Regions from separate parts of the Clostridium senegalense genome, predicted to be linked through region 2. Evidence: riboswitches for the same ligand, from Rfam matches in the RefSeq annotation. Region 2 holds a riboswitch; each other region holds the start of a gene.
The links. Region 2 has a riboswitch for cobalamin ahead of KQI36_RS08825 (YitT family protein). Riboswitches for the same ligand answer to the same signal wherever they lie in the genome.
Positions count from the first base shown of each region.

Region 1 (4,263 bases), on a different contig from region 2:
CTGCCTCCATGGTTAATGCAGCAAATAAAAATGGTACCATACATCCTACTAAAAGTCCTGTAAGTGTCAATGGATTTAATAAATTTATACTTTCTAAATTAACAGCCTGAGCATAAGATGCAAATAAAGCTAATGCTGTTAGTGCTGCCGAACCAATAGCAAAACCTTTACCAATTGCTGCAGTAGTATTTCCAACTGAATCTAATTTATCAGTAATCTCTCTAACTTCCTTTGGCATATCAGCCATTTGTGCAATTCCACCAGCATTATCTGCAATTGGACCATATGCATCTACAGAAATGACCATACCTGATGTTGCAAGCATTCCTACTGCAGCTAACGCAATTCCATATAAACCTAAACTTGCATCTTTTGAACCACCTATTAAGAAATATGATAGTAATACTCCTAATGCAATTATCAAAATAGGTACAACTGTAGATTTCATTCCAATAGCAAGACCAGAAATTATATTTGTAGCTGCTCCTGTTTGAGACTCCTGTGCAATAATTTTTACTGGTTTATAATTATCTGATGTGTAATACTCTGTAATTTTACCTATGAAAACCCCAACTAATATTCCCACTAAAACAGATATAAATGGTTTTATAGTATTTAAAATAGTTTTGCTTAAAATCAACGAAAATATTATCATAAGTACTACAGATACATATAGTCCTAAATTCAATGTTTTCTGTGGATCTTTTCCTTTAGAATATCTAACTATAAATATAGCAATTATTGACGCTATTATACCAGCAACAGACACATATATTGGAAACATAACAGCATTTTTTCCTAGTGATACACTTGCTGCGACTCCAAGAGTTAATGCAGATATTAAAGAACCAACATAGGATTCAAAAAGATCTGCTCCCATTCCTGCTATATCACCTACATTATCCCCTACATTATCAGCTATAACAGCAGGATTTCTTGGGTCATCTTCCGGGATTCCAACTTCTACCTTTCCAACAAGGTCAGCACCTACATCTGCGGCTTTAGTATATATTCCTCCACCTACACGTGCAAAAAGAGCTATTGATGATGCACCTAATCCAAAACCTGTAATATATTCTATTTCTAAGTTGAAAATTAAAGATAACATTGCAATACCTAAAACTCCAAGTCCTACAACAGAAAGTCCCATAACTGTTCCCCCAGAAAAAGCTATGGATAAAGCATCTTCTTTTCCTTTAGTAGCAGCTTGTGCAGTTCGTACATTAGCTTTTACTCCTACTTTCATACCTGCATATCCAGCAGCAATTGAAAATATTGCACCTAATATAAAACTTATAGATGTTTTTATATGAAGAAATACTGCAATAGCAATAGCTACTACTAATATAAATATCCCCAAATATCTATATTCCTTCTTCAAAAATGCCATTGCACCTTCACTTATATGGCCTGCAATCTCCTGCATTTTTTTATTTCCCACTTCTTTTTTTGAAATTTCTTTTGATATAAACATTGCAAAAAGTAAAGTTAACACTGATACTATTATTGCAAAAAATAAAAAAGACATAAAATACCCCCTTTAAGTATCATTTTTCCGTAAAACTATTACTAATAGATTTCATAGTAACTATTACTATTTTCTATAAGTATATATTCTTCTTTTTAAAGTTTTCCCCTTTAACATTTATATAAACTTTTTGTAAACTTTTACACTAAATGTAATTACATTTTATAACATATTTTTCAAGATTAAGTTTAAATTTTCTGAATATTATCTTTTTCTATTTATTATGTTATAATCGTGTGGAGCTAATTGCTAAATTATTTTTAAAATTGAATATTTTTAACTTTTTGGTTTAAATGTGATTAATTTCAATTTATTAAAAGGGAAAAGAGTTTAAATCTCTTACGGTCCAGCCACTGTAATGAAGAGCAAATTTTTATTATACCACTGCAAATTATAAATTTAAGTTTGTGGGAAGGTGAACATTTGTGATGAATCTAAGTCAGGAGACCTGCCAATAAGTTCTAAAGTTGCTTACTAGGATAGGTTAATTTTAATTAAATTTAATACATTACATAATTAGTTGTATGTTTTAAAGTTATTTATTACAGTATCTTATTCTAGGATACTGTTTTTTGTTATAGATTTATTATAATTATTAAATTAAATAATAAAACAAATTTAAAATATTTTTATTATTCTAATTATTGCGTTTATAAATATTAAAATATTTATATATATTAATAAAAAGATTACTTAGGGGGATTTTTTATGAGAAAACAAAAAATTTATTCATTAATTCTAGCAGTATCACTAACTGCATCAATTCTTTCAGGCTGTGGTAATACAAATAAAGCTTCAAAAGAAGTTTCTTCAAATTCTGCTTCTGAGCAAAAAAATTATAAAGAAGTTACTGTAAACAATGATTTACCTTCTGGTAAAGAAGATGAAACTTTTTCTACTGCACCAAAAAAAGCTGTTACACTAAGTGGCTTTACAACAGAAATGCTACTTGCATTAGGGCTTGAGGATTCTATAGCAGGATATTCATTTCAAGACAACGAAGTACTACCTGAATATAAAGACGCACACTCCAAACTTAACAAATTGTCTGATTTAATGCCATCTAAAGAAACATTATTAGGTGTTGAACCTGATTTCATAACTGGATGGATGTCTACCTTTACTGAAAATAATTTTAATAATAAATTTTGCAAAGAAAACAATGTGAAAATTTATGTTCCAAAATGTGAAAGTCCTAATGCAACAATGGAAACTGTCTATGAAGACTTTACTAACCTTGGAAAAATATTTAATGTAGAAAAAAATTCAGAAGATGTTATATCTAAAATGAAAAAGGATATTGAAGCTATATCTTCTAAAATACCAAAAGATACAAAACCTGTTAAAGCATTTGTATATGATTCTGGCACAGATAGTCCTTTTACTGCATGTAACGGTTTGCCTACAGATTTAATAAAGCTTGCTGGTGGTGAAAATATATTTAAAGATGGAGAAAAACCTTGGGCTAAAGTAACTTGGGAAGAAGTTGTTAAACAAAACCCTGAGCAAATAATAGTAATGCAATATAATGCAGCTGATGATGTTGAAGAAAAAATAAACTTTTTAAAAAATCATGATGCATTAAAAGATGTAGATGCTATAAAAAACAATAAAATATTTGTATTAGAGCTTTCAGAAGTAGTTGCTGGTGTTAGAAATCCTGGTGCTATAAAAGCTATGGCGGAAAATTTCCATCCTGAAATATTCAAAAAATAAATTGGAGCGTTTTAAAATGAAAAAATTTAAAATAAACATATATATTATCTACACAGCATTAATATTATTTTTAGTATTTTCTATAATAGTTGCTATTAATGTTGGTTCAGTAGATGTGAGCAGTTCTGAACTTTTCAAAATTATAATTAATAAAACATCTGGAAATGATGTCTTTGATAAAACATGGTCCAATTCTGTAGAAAATATAATTTGGCAGTTAAGATTACCGCGAACTCTTCTTGCTGGAATTGTTGGTGCCGGTCTTGCTCTTTCTGGAGTATTAATGCAGGCTTTAACAAAAAATGTTCTTGCTGATCCATATATACTTGGTATTTCATCCGGTGCATCTACCGGTGCAGTTATAAGTATATTACTTGGAAGTAGTTTAGCTATACCTTTTATGTCTATCCATATAGGTGCATTCATAGGTGCATTATTTTCTTCAATATTAGTATTTGTACTTTCAAGTAAAAAAGGTAAATTTTCATCTTCAAGTTTAGTTCTAACAGGGGTTGCTGTGGCATCAGTATTCTCTGCAATAACAAATTTTATTATATTTAAAGCAGAAGATGTAAGAAAATTATATTCAGTTATGTTTTGGATGACCGGGTCTCTTGCTGGATCTAAATGGGATGATGTGCCTTTAGCATTTTTAGTGCTTATAATTTCATCTATTATATCTTTAGTTATTCATAAAACTCTTGATGCAATGCTTCTAGGCGAAGATGCTGCTATAACTTTAGGTGTTAATATTAAACTTTTTAAAAAAATAATAATTGTAACAAGTACATTACTTACTGGAATTATGGTTTCTTTAAGTGGAATTATAGGCTTTGTTGGTCTTATTATTCCTCATATTTGCAGAACAATTGCAGGTTCTGTACATAAAAAGCTTATTCCTTTAACAGTTCTTTTAGGTTCACTATTTTTAATATGGTCTGATATATTGGGTAGAATGATAGGTTCAACTGAGGAACTTCCTATAGGTGTTGTTACCGCAATCATCGGTGCTCCATTCT
Region 1 is NZ_JAHLNC010000009.1:152,314-156,576, reverse strand. Features, by position in the region: gene KQI36_RS14820 (sodium-translocating pyrophosphatase) at 1-1,528, opposite strand, end outside; cobalamin riboswitch at 1,797-1,998, shown strand; gene KQI36_RS14815 (ABC transporter substrate-binding protein) at 2,237-3,244, shown strand; gene KQI36_RS14810 (FecCD family ABC transporter permease) at 3,261-4,263, shown strand, end outside.
Region 1: another riboswitch for cobalamin. It lies ahead of KQI36_RS14815 (ABC transporter substrate-binding protein); the one in region 2 lies ahead of KQI36_RS08825 (YitT family protein).

Region 2 (4,263 bases):
TGAAAATACAAATTTAAAGTCTAAAATTAATTCTTTAGATACAGATATAAGTGATTTAAAAAGTAAAAATTCTAAGTTATTAGAACAAAAAAATAATTTAGAGTCTAAAATTAATTCATTATCAAAATAGTAAAATAGTGTATTTAATGGTTATAGGGGGGTAATCTAATGAAAAACAGGACAAGCGCTTTATTTATAAAAGTTCTACTTATTTTTACAATATTTATTCTTATTTTTACTTTATTTATAAATTCAAAGGCTATATTGGCAAAATCTGATACTAAAACTTTATCAGAAACAATTGAAGATAAAGTTGCTGAAAAAGATAAGCTAACTAAGGAAAATATTACCTTAGAGCAAAGTATAAAAGAAAAAAAATCTCAATATAGTGAAGTTTTATCAAATACTAAAATTGCATATTTAACTTTTGATGATGGACCATCAAATCATACTTTAAAAATTTTAGATATTTTAGATAAATACAATGTAAAAGCTACTTTTTTTGTAAATTATAAACCAGGAATGGAACGTATGTACAAAGAAATATCTGATAGAGGCCATACTTTAGCTAATCATACTGCTTCTCATAGCTATAATAAAATTTATGCTAATAATGAAAGTTTTTTAGGTGATATACAATTTTTAGATGAAAAATTAAAATCTATAACTGGTAAAGAACCATCTAAAATTTTTAGATTTCCTGGCGGTTCTAATAATAGAGTAAATGGTCATAGTGATGCTAATTTTATGCCTGGCTTGTCACAATATATGACTGACCTCGGTTATACTTTTTTTGATTGGAATATAGATTCTATGGATGCCGCTACTTTTAAACAAGATAAAAATGTAATAATCCATAGTATACTTGATAATACTCCATATGTTAAACAAGCAAATATATTAATGCACGATTTAAATCCTAAAACAACTACTGTAGATGCATTGCCTAGTGTTATTGAGGGATTAAAATCCCAAGGTTTTATTATCGAACCTTTAACTCATGATTCAGCTAAAATACAATTTACTTCTGTTAATTAATAGTAATTATAAAAAGTTATATCCACCAATAAAATTGGTGGATATAACTTTTTGTAGTACTTTATTCAAATTATTAATGATTATTGCTATTTTTTATATTTTTCTTTTAAAAATTTATCTACTCTGTCATTATTTACAGATACTATTTTATTAAATATATAATCATATCCATTTTTTGAATGTGGTATCATACAATTAGTACAATCTTTTATTCCATTACTCATTACATTGTTTCCACCACAGTCTTCAAGAAAGTATAATGGACAGTAGCAAAATAAACAATTGAATTCTTCCTCTTTATTTACTTTGTGACAAGGAAAAAATTCGCAACTTTTGTGTTGAAAAAACTTATAATTCTCACTCATGATATTATCTCCAATCCCATAATTAATATTTAAAATTTACTTTTATTTTAACATTTTATTTCAAATTTATCTAACATTCAAATAATTTCTCAAGTACTGTCTGAATTATATGGCAGATTTTAAAAATCCTTTTCCCTGAACTTCCATAGCATCTGAAACAGAAACCAATGCTTTTTTATCTATACTTTCTATTAATTTTTGTGCATTATTAAGTTCTTTTTCTGAAACCACAGAATAAATGATTTTTCTTTTAACTCCAGTATAAGCGCCTTCTCCATAAAAAAAAGTAGTTCCTCTTCCCAAACTGTCCATAATTGCATTAGATACTTCATTCTCTTTTTCAGTTACTATTATTAATATTTTCTTTTGGTTAAAAGCATTTATTATTTTATCTATAACTTTGGATTTTACATACATAAGCATTATTGTGTATAGCGTTAATTCTATACTTGTTATAAAAATTCCTAAAGCCACTATTATTCCATTCAATGCAAAATATAATGAGGATATTTTAATACCTCTATTTCTTCTTATTATTATTGCTATAATATCTGTTCCACCTTGTGATGCACCTTGCCTAAATATTATTCCCATACCGATTCCACTTAAAATAGCTCCAAAAAATGTAGCTATAACTAAATCATTTACAACAAATCCTTTAAGCAATTTATCTGTTATAACTAATGCTACTGACATTGATACCATTCCAATAATACTCAAAAAAATAAATTCTTTATCTTTCAAAAATTTATATCCTATAATAAATACAGGTAAGTTTATTATGAATACCCAATATCCTGAGGGAATATCTAGTATATATTGAAGTATAAGAGAAATTCCAGCTATACCTCCACTTAAAAGTTTATTTGGTGAAATAAAAATATTTATCGCTACAGCATAAAGTATACTTCCAAAAATAATTTTAACTATTTTAAAATATATATTGTTATCTTTTAAATTCATACTAACATCTCCTAATGAATAACTAAATTTCATTTAATTTTTTAGCTATTCTTTTCATGTAATCAAATAACAATATACATATATAATATTAATTTTAATCAATTTCTGACTTCTCCTTCCCTCCGAAAGATTATCATAAGATTTTAGGCAGGTTTCCTGACTTTGTACTCATCCTCATTTAGTCCTTCCCAGTTTTAACCAGTGGATATTCTAAACTTGTCCTACTTACAGTAGCGGGGGCTGTAGTGGATTTTAACCACTTTCCCTTTTACCCTTAAATTAAGGCACCTATAAACCCTATATTTGTTTTCTTTATATTTTTCTTTTAAATTAAACATAGGAGAGAATGAAACATCTCTCCTATAGCTTAAGTGTGTAAATTTAATAAGAGTTAATTTTCTATCTCTCATAAGACTTCAGTTAGCTGTGTTGTCTAAACTAATTTTTTAATATAAGCAAATTTTTCACAATTATTATTTTTTAAGTATCTAAAATTTAAACTCTAACGTTACTTAACTGAAACTTATCAAATAGAGATAATTTAAAGTTTATAAAAAATATCTTCGTAAAACAAAGATATAATATAGCATAATTTAAATAATAGTAAACTATTTATATTACTTTTTCATTTATAATTCTAAATTATTATTTTATTTTATAAGAACATGTTATCAATTTTTTATTAGTTTATCAAGTCTACTTAAATTTTCATTAAAACTTTAGTAGATACAAAGTTTTTATTTAACCTATATCTACTAAAGTCAGGTAAATAAAAGTAATTTAAGTTATTGGAAATATATAAAAAACCTTCGTAAACTTTACGAAGGTTTATATAACAAATATTAAATAATATATTTAAATTCAATTAAATATACGAATTCAAAGATTGTTACAAATTCTTCCCTCCGAAGTTTTATAAAACAAAGTTCTAGGCAGGTCTCCTGGCTCACGCATCATCCTACACCATCCTTCCCAAAATAATTCAGTGGATACTGGTTCGTCTGCGTTACAGTAGCGGGGGCTGCAGTGGATTTTAACCACTTTCCCTTTTAACTCTTTGTAGAGCACCTATTACACAATATTTACTTTATATTTATAATTATATCATGAAAAAAAATTTTTTCAATAGTTAAAAAAATTTTTTTTACTTTTTCTTTTACTTTTTAAGAAAGTTTAAATCCAAACTTAACAGGATCTGTATCATCAATAACAAAATGATTAAAACCAGTTATATATGCACTCGCAGTTATTTCTGGTATTATGCCATTAAAATTTTCAATTTTTGTTGTTCCTAATATTCTTCCTCTAAACATAGTTCCTAAAATACTCTCATAAATAAATTCTTCCCCTTCTTTTAATAACCCTTTAGCATGAAGTGCCGCCATCTTTGCACTTGTACCTGTTCCACAAGGTGATCTATCTATTTGTCCATCTCCGAATACAACAACATTTTGAAGTGTAGCATCTATGTTTTTTGCCGGTCCATATATTTCTACTAAATCTACAGTTTTTATATGCTTTAATGTCGGATGTTCTATTTTTATAGTTTTATTTACTATATCTCTAATTTGAATACCAATACTTGAAATCTGAGTAGAATTTTTAGGATCTATCTCAATACCTAAATCAGATGCTTTAACTAAAACAAAAAAACTTCCCCCAAAGGATATATCAACTAATATTTTTCCTATCTCTGGTAACTCTATTTTTATATTTTCTTTATATAAAAATGCTGGTACATTTTCAATAGATGTTTCTACAGCTTTTCCATCTTTAACTTTTACAGTTGCTTTTATTAATCCTGCTGGAGCTTCTAATGTTATATTTGTATATGGTTCCTTAACTTCTACCATACCAGTTTCAACTGCTACTGTAGCAGCACCAATAGAACCATGTC
Region 2 is NZ_JAHLNC010000004.1:31,892-36,154, forward strand. Features, by position in the region: gene KQI36_RS08810 (hypothetical protein) at 1-130, shown strand, start outside; gene KQI36_RS08815 (polysaccharide deacetylase family protein) at 169-1,038, shown strand; gene KQI36_RS08820 (cysteine-rich small domain-containing protein) at 1,125-1,403, opposite strand; gene KQI36_RS08825 (YitT family protein) at 1,509-2,366, opposite strand; cobalamin riboswitch at 2,496-2,673, opposite strand; cobalamin riboswitch at 3,281-3,453, opposite strand; gene KQI36_RS08830 (proline racemase) at 3,530-4,263, opposite strand, start outside.

Region 3 (4,263 bases), on a different contig from region 2:
TATCCTTTAAATCTAATAACCCTACATTTTCTATACAGCTTAAAACTAATTCTTCATCATCTTTTGAAAGCTTAGAAAATATTCCATCAAAATGTGCATATCTTCCTAAAGCTACTGTTTCAAAAACTGTATAAGGAAAATAAATTTCAGATGTTTGTGTCATAAAAGCAATTTTTTTTGCAAGTTCTTTTCGTTTTATTGTCTTTAATTCTTCTCCATCTATATTTATTTCACCTTTATACTCTATAAGATTTGCTATTGCCTTTAACATAGTAGTTTTTCCGCATCCATTAGGCCCTACTATCGATAAATTTTGCCCTCTTTTTACTTCTATAGATATATCTTTAACTATATCAAAACCATTGTAACCACAATATAAATTTTTTATTTTCAGCATATTATCACCTATTTCTTTTATTAAAGTATAAATATCCAAAAAACGGCGCTCCTATAAGTGCTGTAATTGCACCTACTGGCAATTCTGATGGCGATACTACTGTTCTTGCAATTAAATCTGTAATTACCATTAATGAACCACCAACCACTATACACATTGGAATTACTATTTTGTGATTAGATCCAAATATTTTTCTTACCATATGTGGTGTTATTAAATCAATAAAACCAATTACACCACTTAACGCCACTGCAGTTCCTGTTAATATTGCAGTAGCTACAAATAATAATTTTTTTACTTTTTCAGTTTCAACACCTACTGATTTTGCCTGTTCTTCTCCAAAACTTAAAATATCCATTTCTCTACAATATCTTAAAACAATTGCCATTCCTATTATAAAAAACGGAATGCCTGCTGTAACATATGACCATCCTTTCATTGCAAAAGAACCCATTTGCCAAAGCGTTATTGTTTTTATATCTTCACTAAAAAATGATGAAATTGTTGTTAAAAGAGCATTTGTAAATAATGAAAATACTATACCTGCTAAAATTATAGTGCTATTTGATAAACCTTTATCTACCTTGCTTGCAAAGGCAATTACTAAAAATACTGTTATTATACCAGATAAAAATCCTATAAACGGTAATGCTAAATTGCCTATAAACGGTATTGAAATATGTAAAACTATGTATATTCCTACACCTAAAGAAGCTCCTGATGAAACCCCCAAAGTATAAGGAGATGCTAATGGATTTTTTAAAACTGATTGAACTACTGCACCACTTACTGCCAATGCTGAACCTACTAAAAATGCTAAAATCACTCTTGGAAGCCTAATAACCCAAATTATTGATACATCTTTAGGCTGTATCCCTGGTTGTAGTGGTATATTAAATAATTTATTTCCAATTATTGAAACAATATCACTTATACCAATATGGGAACTTCCTATAGAAGTTCCCATACAGATTACCAAAAATACTATTGGAACAGCCAATATTAGTAATAATTTTTTATTTTTCATATTTGTCTGGATATATAGCTTTAGCCATTTCTTTTAAAGCTTTTACTATATTTTGGCTTCCACGTGATGATGCGTTTTGATTTATTAAATAAACTTGTTTATTCTTAACTGCATTAACATTTTCCCAACCTGGACGTTTTAAAATTCCCTCTACTGCATTTGGAATATATTCTTCATTTGTTAATATAACATCTGGATTAGCTGAAATTACATTTTCTTCACTAGGTGCAATCCAGCTATTTTCTTTAACAAAAATATTTTCTCCACCTACTATTTGAATCATTTCATTTAAGAATGTATTATTTCCAAAACTGTATAATCCTGATGCTGATCCTATTTCAAAATAAACTTTTTTCTTATCTGTAATTGATTCTCCTACTTTTTTTATTTTATCTATTTCACTTTTCATGTCGTCAACAATTTTTTTTCCTTCTTCTTTAGTTCCAGTAAGTTCTGCTAAGAAATTGATATCTTCATATACTCCATCTACGCTATCACTGCTTGGTAGATATACAACAGGAATTCCTGATTCTTTTATAACTTTAAATGGATCTTCATTTCCTTCTTTATTATGACCTGAAGCTATTACAATATCTGGTTGTAGTGCTATAATTGCCTCTGCATCAGGGTTTCTAAAATCTATTTTAGTTATATCTTTTTTAATTCCTTCAACATCTGCTGAATATGTATCAACAGCTACAAGTTTATCACCTAAACCTAGTCCCATTAAAATTTCAGTATTTGATGGCGCTGTAGAAATTATTTTTTCTAATTTTTCTGGCGCTGTGAATTCGTTTCCTTCTCTGTCTTTCATAGTTGTAGTTTTGCTTGAACATCCAACTAATAAGACTAAACTCATTATTGCTGATAATAATACCAATAGAATTTTCTTTGATTTATTCATAATTTTTCCTCCAAATTATATATTTATTAATAATTTTATATTTATTATTCAAAATAAAAAAGACACACCCGTAGGTATGCCGTAATACACTAAATTATTTTACTCTTTAAATAAAATAACATAACATGTACCCTAATATTCCACCCACAGAGAACTATAGTACAATTAATAGGCAGGTCTCCCGACTTTGCTTCGTCCTCCATTTTACCTTCCCACAGTTTATACTGCAGTGGCTTATAAAACTTCGTCAGCTTCACGGTTACTGGGTCAGTTGAAGATTCTCACTTCATTCCCTATTAAGAAAAACACCTATAATATAATGATAATTTTTATAATTGTAACAATTATTATTATATTATGAACATATATCTATGTCAATGTCTATTTGTTAAGTATTTTTAAGTATTAGTTACAATTATATAATAAATATTCAATAATTTTACATATAAATTTGATATTCTTCTTATTTTTACAATAGTTATATATGTTATAATATGTTTATTAAATTTTGTGTAGGTGATTTAATGATAAAAAACGCTAAAAATACTGTTAAACTAACCCGACTTGATGGGTTAAATAATTTAAATTATCTGTTAAGCTATGATGATAAAAACTATTTTTTGAAATGTAATTTTAAAGATAAAAATAAAAACTTTACTTATGAATATAACCTTTTAACCTTATTAGACCTTAACCACATATGTCCTAAAGTAATCTATAAAGATACTTGTAGCTACACTATAATAAGTGAGTTCATTTCAAATTCACGTATAGATGAATCTACTTGTACAGACCCAAAATTTCTTTTAAGTTTATCTAACAAATTAAAAAATATGCACAACCTAAAATGTGATTATATATATAATCCCTTTAATGAAATAAGAAAAAAACTAACTATACTAAAAAAAGTCAATTTTAAATTTTCTAATGAATTTATATTTATAATTAGCAAACTTGACGCTATTGAAAACATTTTGTGTAATGATATAAATTATGGTTTATGTCATAATGACTTAAACCCATCAAATATCCTTTATAAAAATGATGAAGTATTTTTAATAGATTTTGAATTTAGTGGAATGTGGGATATTTTTTATGATATTGCAACATTTTGTTGGCTACTAGACGATAATTCTAGAAAAATATTTTTAATGTCTTATTTTAATAATTTTTCACAGGAATTACATCTTAAATTTAAAAGATATCTTTTTGTAGTTAAACTATGGAATATATGTTGGAGTTATGTAAAATCATTCTCTTCAACATCTGATTATGATTATAAAAAAGGTGGCGATCTTGTTCTTATAGATCTATATAATGACTTAAAAGACGATAAGTATTTGTAAATACTTATCGTCTTTTATATATGTTTTTTAATTATCACTGCATATCTTATTATCTACCTTGGAGTTGTATAAAATTCCTATTGTAACTACCATGGCACCTAATATTTTATTAATTTCTATCTTTTTATTTATTAAAAAATCAATTATAATACCAGCTACTATCTGACCTATAAATAGTAATAACATACTATAAACCACAGGTATTTTGGGTATTATTATATTAGAAGTATATACTATAACAACACCTATAATGCCACCACAAAATACAAATATAGGTATATTTTCAAATTCCACCATAGATAATTCAACATTACTTCCTACAATTAAAAGCACTATCATAGAACATAACAGTCCTACAATATAATTTATTAAAGTACTTTGTAATACTCCTATTCTTTTTCCTAGCGATGAATTAATTACCATAGATAAGGTTGTTAAAACTCCACCTATTATTGCAAGTATATACAAATTTTCTCCTCCTATCCTATTGTCATTACTATTAACCCTACTATTATAATAGTAAATCCCATTAACTTTTTAATATTAAACTTATACTTTTTCATTCCAAACAAGCCATAATGGTCTATAC
Region 3 is NZ_JAHLNC010000008.1:49,073-53,335, forward strand. Features, by position in the region: gene KQI36_RS13310 (ABC transporter ATP-binding protein) at 1-397, opposite strand, end outside; gene KQI36_RS13315 (FecCD family ABC transporter permease) at 402-1,424, opposite strand; gene KQI36_RS13320 (ABC transporter substrate-binding protein) at 1,414-2,328, opposite strand; cobalamin riboswitch at 2,483-2,656, opposite strand; gene KQI36_RS13325 (phosphotransferase) at 2,853-3,674, shown strand; gene KQI36_RS13330 (DMT family transporter) at 3,702-4,142, opposite strand; gene KQI36_RS13335 (DMT family transporter) at 4,154-4,263, opposite strand, start outside.
Region 3: another riboswitch for cobalamin. It lies ahead of KQI36_RS13320 (ABC transporter substrate-binding protein); the one in region 2 lies ahead of KQI36_RS08825 (YitT family protein).